Regions from separate parts of the Paenibacillus yonginensis genome, predicted to be linked through region 2. Evidence: riboswitches for the same ligand, from Rfam matches in the RefSeq annotation. Region 2 holds a riboswitch; the other holds the start of a gene.
The links. A riboswitch is a leader RNA that binds a small molecule or an ion and turns the genes downstream of it on or off. The one in region 2 is predicted to bind cyclic di-GMP.

Region 1 (3,417 bases), 1.6 Mb from region 2:
GGAGGTTTCTTTACCGTTGACATCGGTATAGGAAATAGTTGTTGTTCCATTCGTCGGGTACAAGTTGTTTGGATTTGGATTTTTGGACTGGTCCATTTGGACGGTATAAGTCAAAGTCGCCGGAGCGCCTTCAATCACGTTTCCAATCATCCAGGTAAACGTTTCTTTCCCCTTGTCCCATTTAATTTCGCCTTGCGAAACTACAGGATCACCAACCAGATTAAACATATCGCCCATAGGGTCTATGACTGTGGCGTCTTGTGCTGCATAAGAGATTTTGCTGGAGAGTTCCCCAAATACCTTGCTCAGATCGGAGCTGTTGGAGGAAAAGTATCCCCGGTTCTGTACGTTATTTAAGACGTACTGGGCATCCTCGTCTTTCCCAACCTCCAAGCCAATAGAGTAAATGCCGTATCCTTGATCCTGAATCAGTTTAGCTTCGGACAGAGTTGGAATTCCATTATCCGAAACTGTATATTTCTTTTTATTTGCTCCGGTAAGGGTATACTGTTGTTTTTTTGGGAGTTCATAATCGCCGCTTGAGCCCTTCACGCTGGAGTAGTCAAAGTTAGAAAGTCGGAAGTCATACTCCCCGCCCTGCCAATTAAAAGCCTCTGCACTTTTTGCTTCGTAGCTGCGCGTAGGTGCTCCGTCACTGAGCAGCACAATGACCTTATTGTCAGCCGTGCTTCCCTGCAGCAGATTCCCTGCTTCCCGGAGGCCGCTTTGAATATTGGTATATTCAATATTCCTTCCATAATCCCCAGCACTTATTTTACTGATCTCAGTGGTTAATGCAGCCTTCTGGTCAGTCCCTTTAAAATCAGAAAGTTTTGCAGCGGATGTACCAAAGGTCACCAAAGCGATTCTGGTATTTGCATCCTTGATCAGCAGATTGTCCACAAACTTCTTCGCTGCGGTTTTGGCGCTGTTCATCCGGCTGCCATCCCTCATACTGGACGATTTGTCGATCAACAGAACTACGTCCGAGCTGGTCTGGATATTTTTCCCCTCGACCGTCAAGGTGACTTTCCATTTCCCCTGCTCCCCTGCCGGTACAGCAGTTTTGGTCAAGTTAATGGCTCCGGGATTTGGCCAAATCAGTTCGCCTGAAGCCGCAGCCGCAGAACCCACGAACAGATTGGCCGGAATAAAACCTGTAAAAACCAGTACTACGCACATCCACGACATCACAACTTTGAAATACTTGTACATACACGCCTCCTTATGTAAGTTCCTTTCCTTCCCCTAACGCAAAAAAAGCCCGGCCGCATTAACGATGTTAAGTGCAGCCGGACGATCATGAGTCAGAGACCTGGGTCAAGACTTGTAGATTCCGAGGCTTTGCGAGCTAACCTTTCGGTTAGTGTGCCAAATATGTAATTGAATTACCGTTATCGTTTAAGGCTAAGGCTATTTAATAGGCTGATAGAGTCCGGAATGTGACATTCTCCATTGAAAAAAGAAAGAAGGAGATTCCGTCTGAACCAATATATACCATACAAAAACAGTCTGTCAATTGGTTCAAATTTTTAGTTATACTTCGACAAAATTTTTAATAGTTTTGATTTCCCTCTTCGAAACTTCGATCTTTTTCGTACCTCTAAGGGATAACAGGCCGCCAAAACCCTGATTCCCGCCCGCACTTCTGGCCGGTTTGCGCCTGGATCCTGCGCTGTTGTACTTGAAACTAATTTAAAAAAGGAGCCACGGTAGCTTTACCGGGCTCTTTTTTGTACTGCTGAGGCGATCTTTGCGTTAAAATAGAATAAATTTGAATGAAGAGGTGAAGTCTTGATCGCTCTTATCCTGGTAGCTTTAGTAGCAGTAGAACATATTTACATATTTGTTTTGGAAATGTTTCTGTGGACGACCCCCAGAGGCATGAAAACCTTTGGTACCACCAAAGAGGTGGCTGAGGCCTCCAAATCCTTGGCCGCTAACCAGGGATTATATAACGGCTTTCTGGCGGCCGGTTTGTTCTGGGGAATGCTTCACCCGGATGCAGCCATAGGCCGGCAAATCGAGATTTTTTTCCTGATCTGCGTCATCGTAGCAGCGGTCTACGGCGGGGCTACGGCCAAAAGGTCCATTTTGCTGGTGCAGGGTCTGCCGGCTGTACTTGCTTTGGCGGCGGTGCTTTTTCTGTAAAAGGCTCCGAACGTATGGCTCTCAAGCTTTTGCATCAAGCCAGCTGAACTGAATTCTCGCACATGAAAAAAACGGCGGACAGCTCCTTATCGGAGTGTTTCCGCCGTTTTTTGTTGCAGCTGCAGTTATGCAGCCATTGTCAGTTAAGCAGGTTTGCCCATATCAACGCTTTGCGAAACACGTTGCGGTGACACAGGAAATCCGGCGGTTTAGATCGTCCAACACCGTTAAACCGCCTTGGCCCCTTGTCCTGGAACTGCGTGTTTCGCCGCATGACGGTGGTGCAGGATATAATAAACCGCTACGGACAGCAACGGAATTAAACCAGCCACCAGATACATGACCCGGTAATCGCTGTAAGAAGCAATCATTCCCATGAAATAGGAACCCAAACCGTAACCCAGATCGAACAACAGGAAAAAGGTTCCGTTAGCGCTGCCCCGCCGGTGGGCCGGAGAAAGCTTTAAGGCAAGCGCTTGGAAGCAAGGCAGCAAGGCGCCATAGCCGATGCCCATCACTACACCTGAAATCAGCACCATGGCTGCCGAGTGAGCCTGACTCATGACCACCATGCCGACCGCAAACAGCACGATTCCAGGATAATACAAATAATGCTCTTTATAACGGTCAAAAATTTTACCGATCACAGGGCGGAACGCCACGATCATGACCGCAAACACAACAAAGAAATAACTCGTCACCTTGGTTTGATGAATTTCAGCCGTGAAAGAGGACATGAAACCCGATAAAGAGCTGTAGGAAAAGGCCAAAATAAATCCGACGAGCGAAATCGGCACCGCTTTGGGTTCGATGAATTGGCTGAGGCCGAGCCGTTTTTTCCCGGTGGAGACAGGGACACCTGAGGTTTCGGGCCCGGCAGCTTCCGTTTCAGCGACACTGCTGCTGTCCACGGCGCCCTCCCGGCGCGGCAGCTTGATCAGCAGCGTAAACAGCAGCGACAAGGCCGCTATGACCGCAACACCTAGCAGCAATACATTGACGTTCTTATCCTTCCAGAGGAAAAGTCCTAGCGCCGGCCCAATGACCATTGCAATGCTCATAAACATACTGAAGTACCCCATGCCTTCGCCTTGGCGTGAATCGGGAATCATGGCTGACGCGGCTGTGCTTGTTGCCGTCGAAGCAACGGCGTAGCTCATGCCGTGCACAAAGCGAACGATCAGAAACAGCAGGATGCCTTTGGCTCCGAAATAAGCTAAGCAGGCGGCCAGAAAAACAATCATGCCAATGACGGCCATTTTCTTT
Region 2 (3,417 bases):
ATATCCGCTATGGAGATGCGCTCCTGCTTATAATCCGGCATCGTCCGGTTGAACAGGAATTTCTGCCCCCGTTCCACGTAAGAAAGCATGGCATTGTTAATAATGAAATAAATGACCGGGAGCTTGTATTCTTTGGCTGTCAGCACTTCCGTCCCGTTCATGAAAAAGGAGCCGTCCCCGGCGATCACCGCTACCGGACGTGATGAATCTCCAAGGTAAACGCCGGGCCCGCCGGCCATTGCTGAACCCATGGCTCCGTAATTCAGATTGATTTCGAAATCCCCGCCGTCCGGAACCTCTAGGTACTTCACGACAAAGTTGGTAAATTCGCCGATATCGCAAACATAGCGGGTTTCCTTCGGCATCACCCTGGCAAGCTTCTCAAGGAAGAGACGCAGCGATAACCCGGTATGGTTCTTCTCATACGGAGTATTCAGCGGCAGCGGTTTAACAAACGGCCGATCCGACGGTTCGACCTGCTCAAGCAGTCTTGGCAGCACATCCCGCAAGTCGGCATGGATCGCAACCTCCGCCGGAAACACCTTGCCCAGCTCTTTGGCATCCCGGTCAATCTGGATCACCTTGCGGCCCTGTACCAGCACGTCGTTGAAATTACAGGTCGACGCTTCGCCAAGGCTTGTTCCCAAGATCAGCAAGCAGGTAGCCTCACCAGAAGCAACGTAATCACTGGCTGCATCCGTACTTGAGAATCCGTAATTGCCGAGATTCAGCGGGAACTCCGCTGGAATAATCCCTTTGGCGGAAGGGGTGGTTATGATAGGCCACTGCAGCCGTTCGCTCAGCGCCATGATTTCCCCGGAAACGGCTCTTCCTCCCCGGCCAACCATAATCAACCCCCGTTCTTCCCCGCTCATAATCGAAGCAGCCTGGCCAAGCTTTACCGGCTCGTAGTCCGGGCGCTGCAGTTCAGAAGCAACGGGCGCCGCCGGGAGCGGCAGAATGGCTTCGCTGCGCTGGACATCAATCGGCACCGAAATATGTACAGGCCCACAAGGCGGCGTAAGCGCAATACGGACGGCTTTATCCAGTTCGGCAAGCACATCGGCTTCATCCATCACCGTATGGCTGTATTTTGTAATCGGTCTGACGATATGCTGGGCATCCATCTCCTGGATCGCGCCCTTGCCAATCTGCCAGCGGTTCACATAACCGGTGACAATCAGCATCGGGGCTTTGGCCCGCATCGCGTCGGCGATGCCGTTCATCATGTTCCCCACGCCCACCGCACCCGCTCCGGCGCAGACGGAAAGCCGGCCTGTTGTGCTGGCATACCGCGCGGCCATGTAGGCGGCCCCGGCTTCATTTTTCGTAATGATCGGTTTGATGTCCACATCAATTAAAGCATCGTAGATCGGTCCGATAATTCCCGCCGGAATTCCAAATACGAATTCAACTCCGGTTTGTTTCAAATACTTCAGCATGGCTTCGGCAATATTCATGATCTATTCCCAACCCCTTATCCAAGAATTTGAAAAACACTCCGGTATTGTTCCACCAGACGTTCGGCGCGCTGAATTTCCTCTTGTCCAAAATAATGAAGTTGTCCGATAGAGGCCACGACTACAATGCCTTCCACGGTTCCTTCCTCCACAACCGGCAAAATCATAATGCTGTCGATGCCGAAGAGAAAAAATTCATCAACGGAACGGGGATCATTTTTGACGTCCTGCACCACAGCGGTGTGCGGCCGGGCAATGATGGACTGAAGAAGCTTGTCGTTCTCGATATAAACCGGGTTCGCGGCATGCGTCTGCTTCCACTTCTCGATCCCCAAATGATCGGTTTTGGTCTTGAGCACCGGTTCGAGATGGCCCTCCACAATTTGATGGTAGGCAATGTCAGGTACACCGGTAAGCCGGCTAAGTTCTTCAAATAGCAAAGGCAATTGTTCCACTCCTGCCCCTCCTTATCAGTCGTTGATTATGAAGGTGCCTGTTTGATTAGCTGGTTCCTTTAGTTGTATCGGCCCCCCCTTTTCTTGGAAGTTCCCGCGGCAATGAGGCGAATCCTCCAGGTTAAAGACACAAAAAAAGAGACTTTCAAGCTCAGAAAGTCCCGGCGGCCAAAAAACAAAGAAGTGAGAAGCCTAAGATTGGCAGCCCGGCGGTCGTAGTTCAATCACCTTAGATCCGTGGTTTTGCGTCCCAGCCTTTCGGACTGGTTTGCTATTTACTTCTTATCATTCAGCTATGATGTTGTAACTCCACAATCTATCGAACCGCGGCATCCCTCAATAGATCGTTCGAAGACTAGACTATATTATATATCGGAACTGCAGGTAATATTTTTCATAGTTTGCATGTAAAATTCAATTTTTTTCAACTATTTGCCTCTTTTTCTGCATTTCCATCCAAACCTTGAAGGCAGGCTTACTCTTCTTATAAAATAAAGAACAGGCCAACATTAGCAGATTGGGGACTATACATTGAAAACATTCAAAAAAGTTTATATCGAAATTACAAGCGTATGTAATCTGGCATGCAGCTTCTGCCCCCAGACGGCACGAAAAGCCAATTTCATGAAACCGGAAATGTTCAATGACATTCTGGATCAGATTAAACCGCATACAAACCATATTTATCTTCATGTTAAGGGCGAGCCGCTGCTTCATCCCAAGATCGACCTGCTGCTCGACGCCGCCCATGAGAAAGGCTTTAAGGTCAATATTACAACCAACGGTACGCTGCTGCACAAAGCCGGGGCCAAAATTCTGGGCAAACCGGCGCTGCGTCAGATGAATTTCTCGCTGCACAGCTTTGACGGCCATGAAGGCTCGGAAGACCGCGAAGGCTACGTCGGTTCCGTGCTCCGGTTCGCCAGGGAAGCCGCAGAGCAAGGCGTACTGATCTCTTTCCGTTTATGGAATCTGACCGAAGACAACCTGACCAACGCTCAGCGTCAGCGGAACCGCGAAACCCTTTCCATGCTGGAGAAAGAATTTGAGCTTGCTTATAAGATCGAAGAGAAAGTCGAGCCCGGCAAAGGCGTTAAGATCGCCAAGAACATCTACCTGAACCAGGATTATGAATTTCAGTGGCCGAGCCTCAGCGCGCCGGAGGATGATGGCAAAGGCTTCTGCCATGGTCTGCGCACACAGGCCGGCGTACTGGTAGATGGAACCGTTGTCCCGTGCTGCCTGGATGGCGAAGGGGTCATCAATCTCGGCAACGTGCAGTCCAGCAGCTTCTCCGAAATCGTGGAAAGCGAACGGGCGAACAACTTGTTTTATGGTTTCTCTAGAAGAGAAGCCGTGGAAGAGCTGTGCCGCAAATGCGGTTACCGCAAAAGATTCGGAACCGGCGCTTAAAGCATGCTCACCCCGCGCGCCACTCTCGCGTCCCTCTAGCGGAAGGGTTTTCCCTTGTTTTAGCCGTTTAGCAGAACGGGTAATTAGTA

Region 1: it holds a riboswitch for cyclic di-GMP, as region 2 does, so the genes downstream of both, AWM70_RS17885 (S-layer homology domain-containing protein) here and AWM70_RS02470 (GAF domain-containing protein) in region 2, are expected to answer to the same signal.

What each region holds. Positions count from the first base shown of each region.
Region 1 is NZ_CP014167.1:3,930,648-3,934,064, forward strand. It holds gene AWM70_RS17885 (S-layer homology domain-containing protein) at 1-1,215, opposite strand, end outside; cyclic di-GMP riboswitch class I at 1,285-1,383, opposite strand; gene AWM70_RS17890 (DUF1304 domain-containing protein) at 1,795-2,151, shown strand; gene AWM70_RS17895 (MFS transporter) at 2,379-3,417, opposite strand, start outside.
Region 2 is NZ_CP014167.1:550,186-553,602, reverse strand. It holds gene AWM70_RS02475 (thiamine pyrophosphate-binding protein) at 1-1,460, opposite strand, end outside; gene AWM70_RS02470 (GAF domain-containing protein) at 1,478-1,915, opposite strand; cyclic di-GMP riboswitch class I at 2,113-2,198, opposite strand; gene AWM70_RS02465 (radical SAM/SPASM domain-containing protein) at 2,447-3,328, shown strand.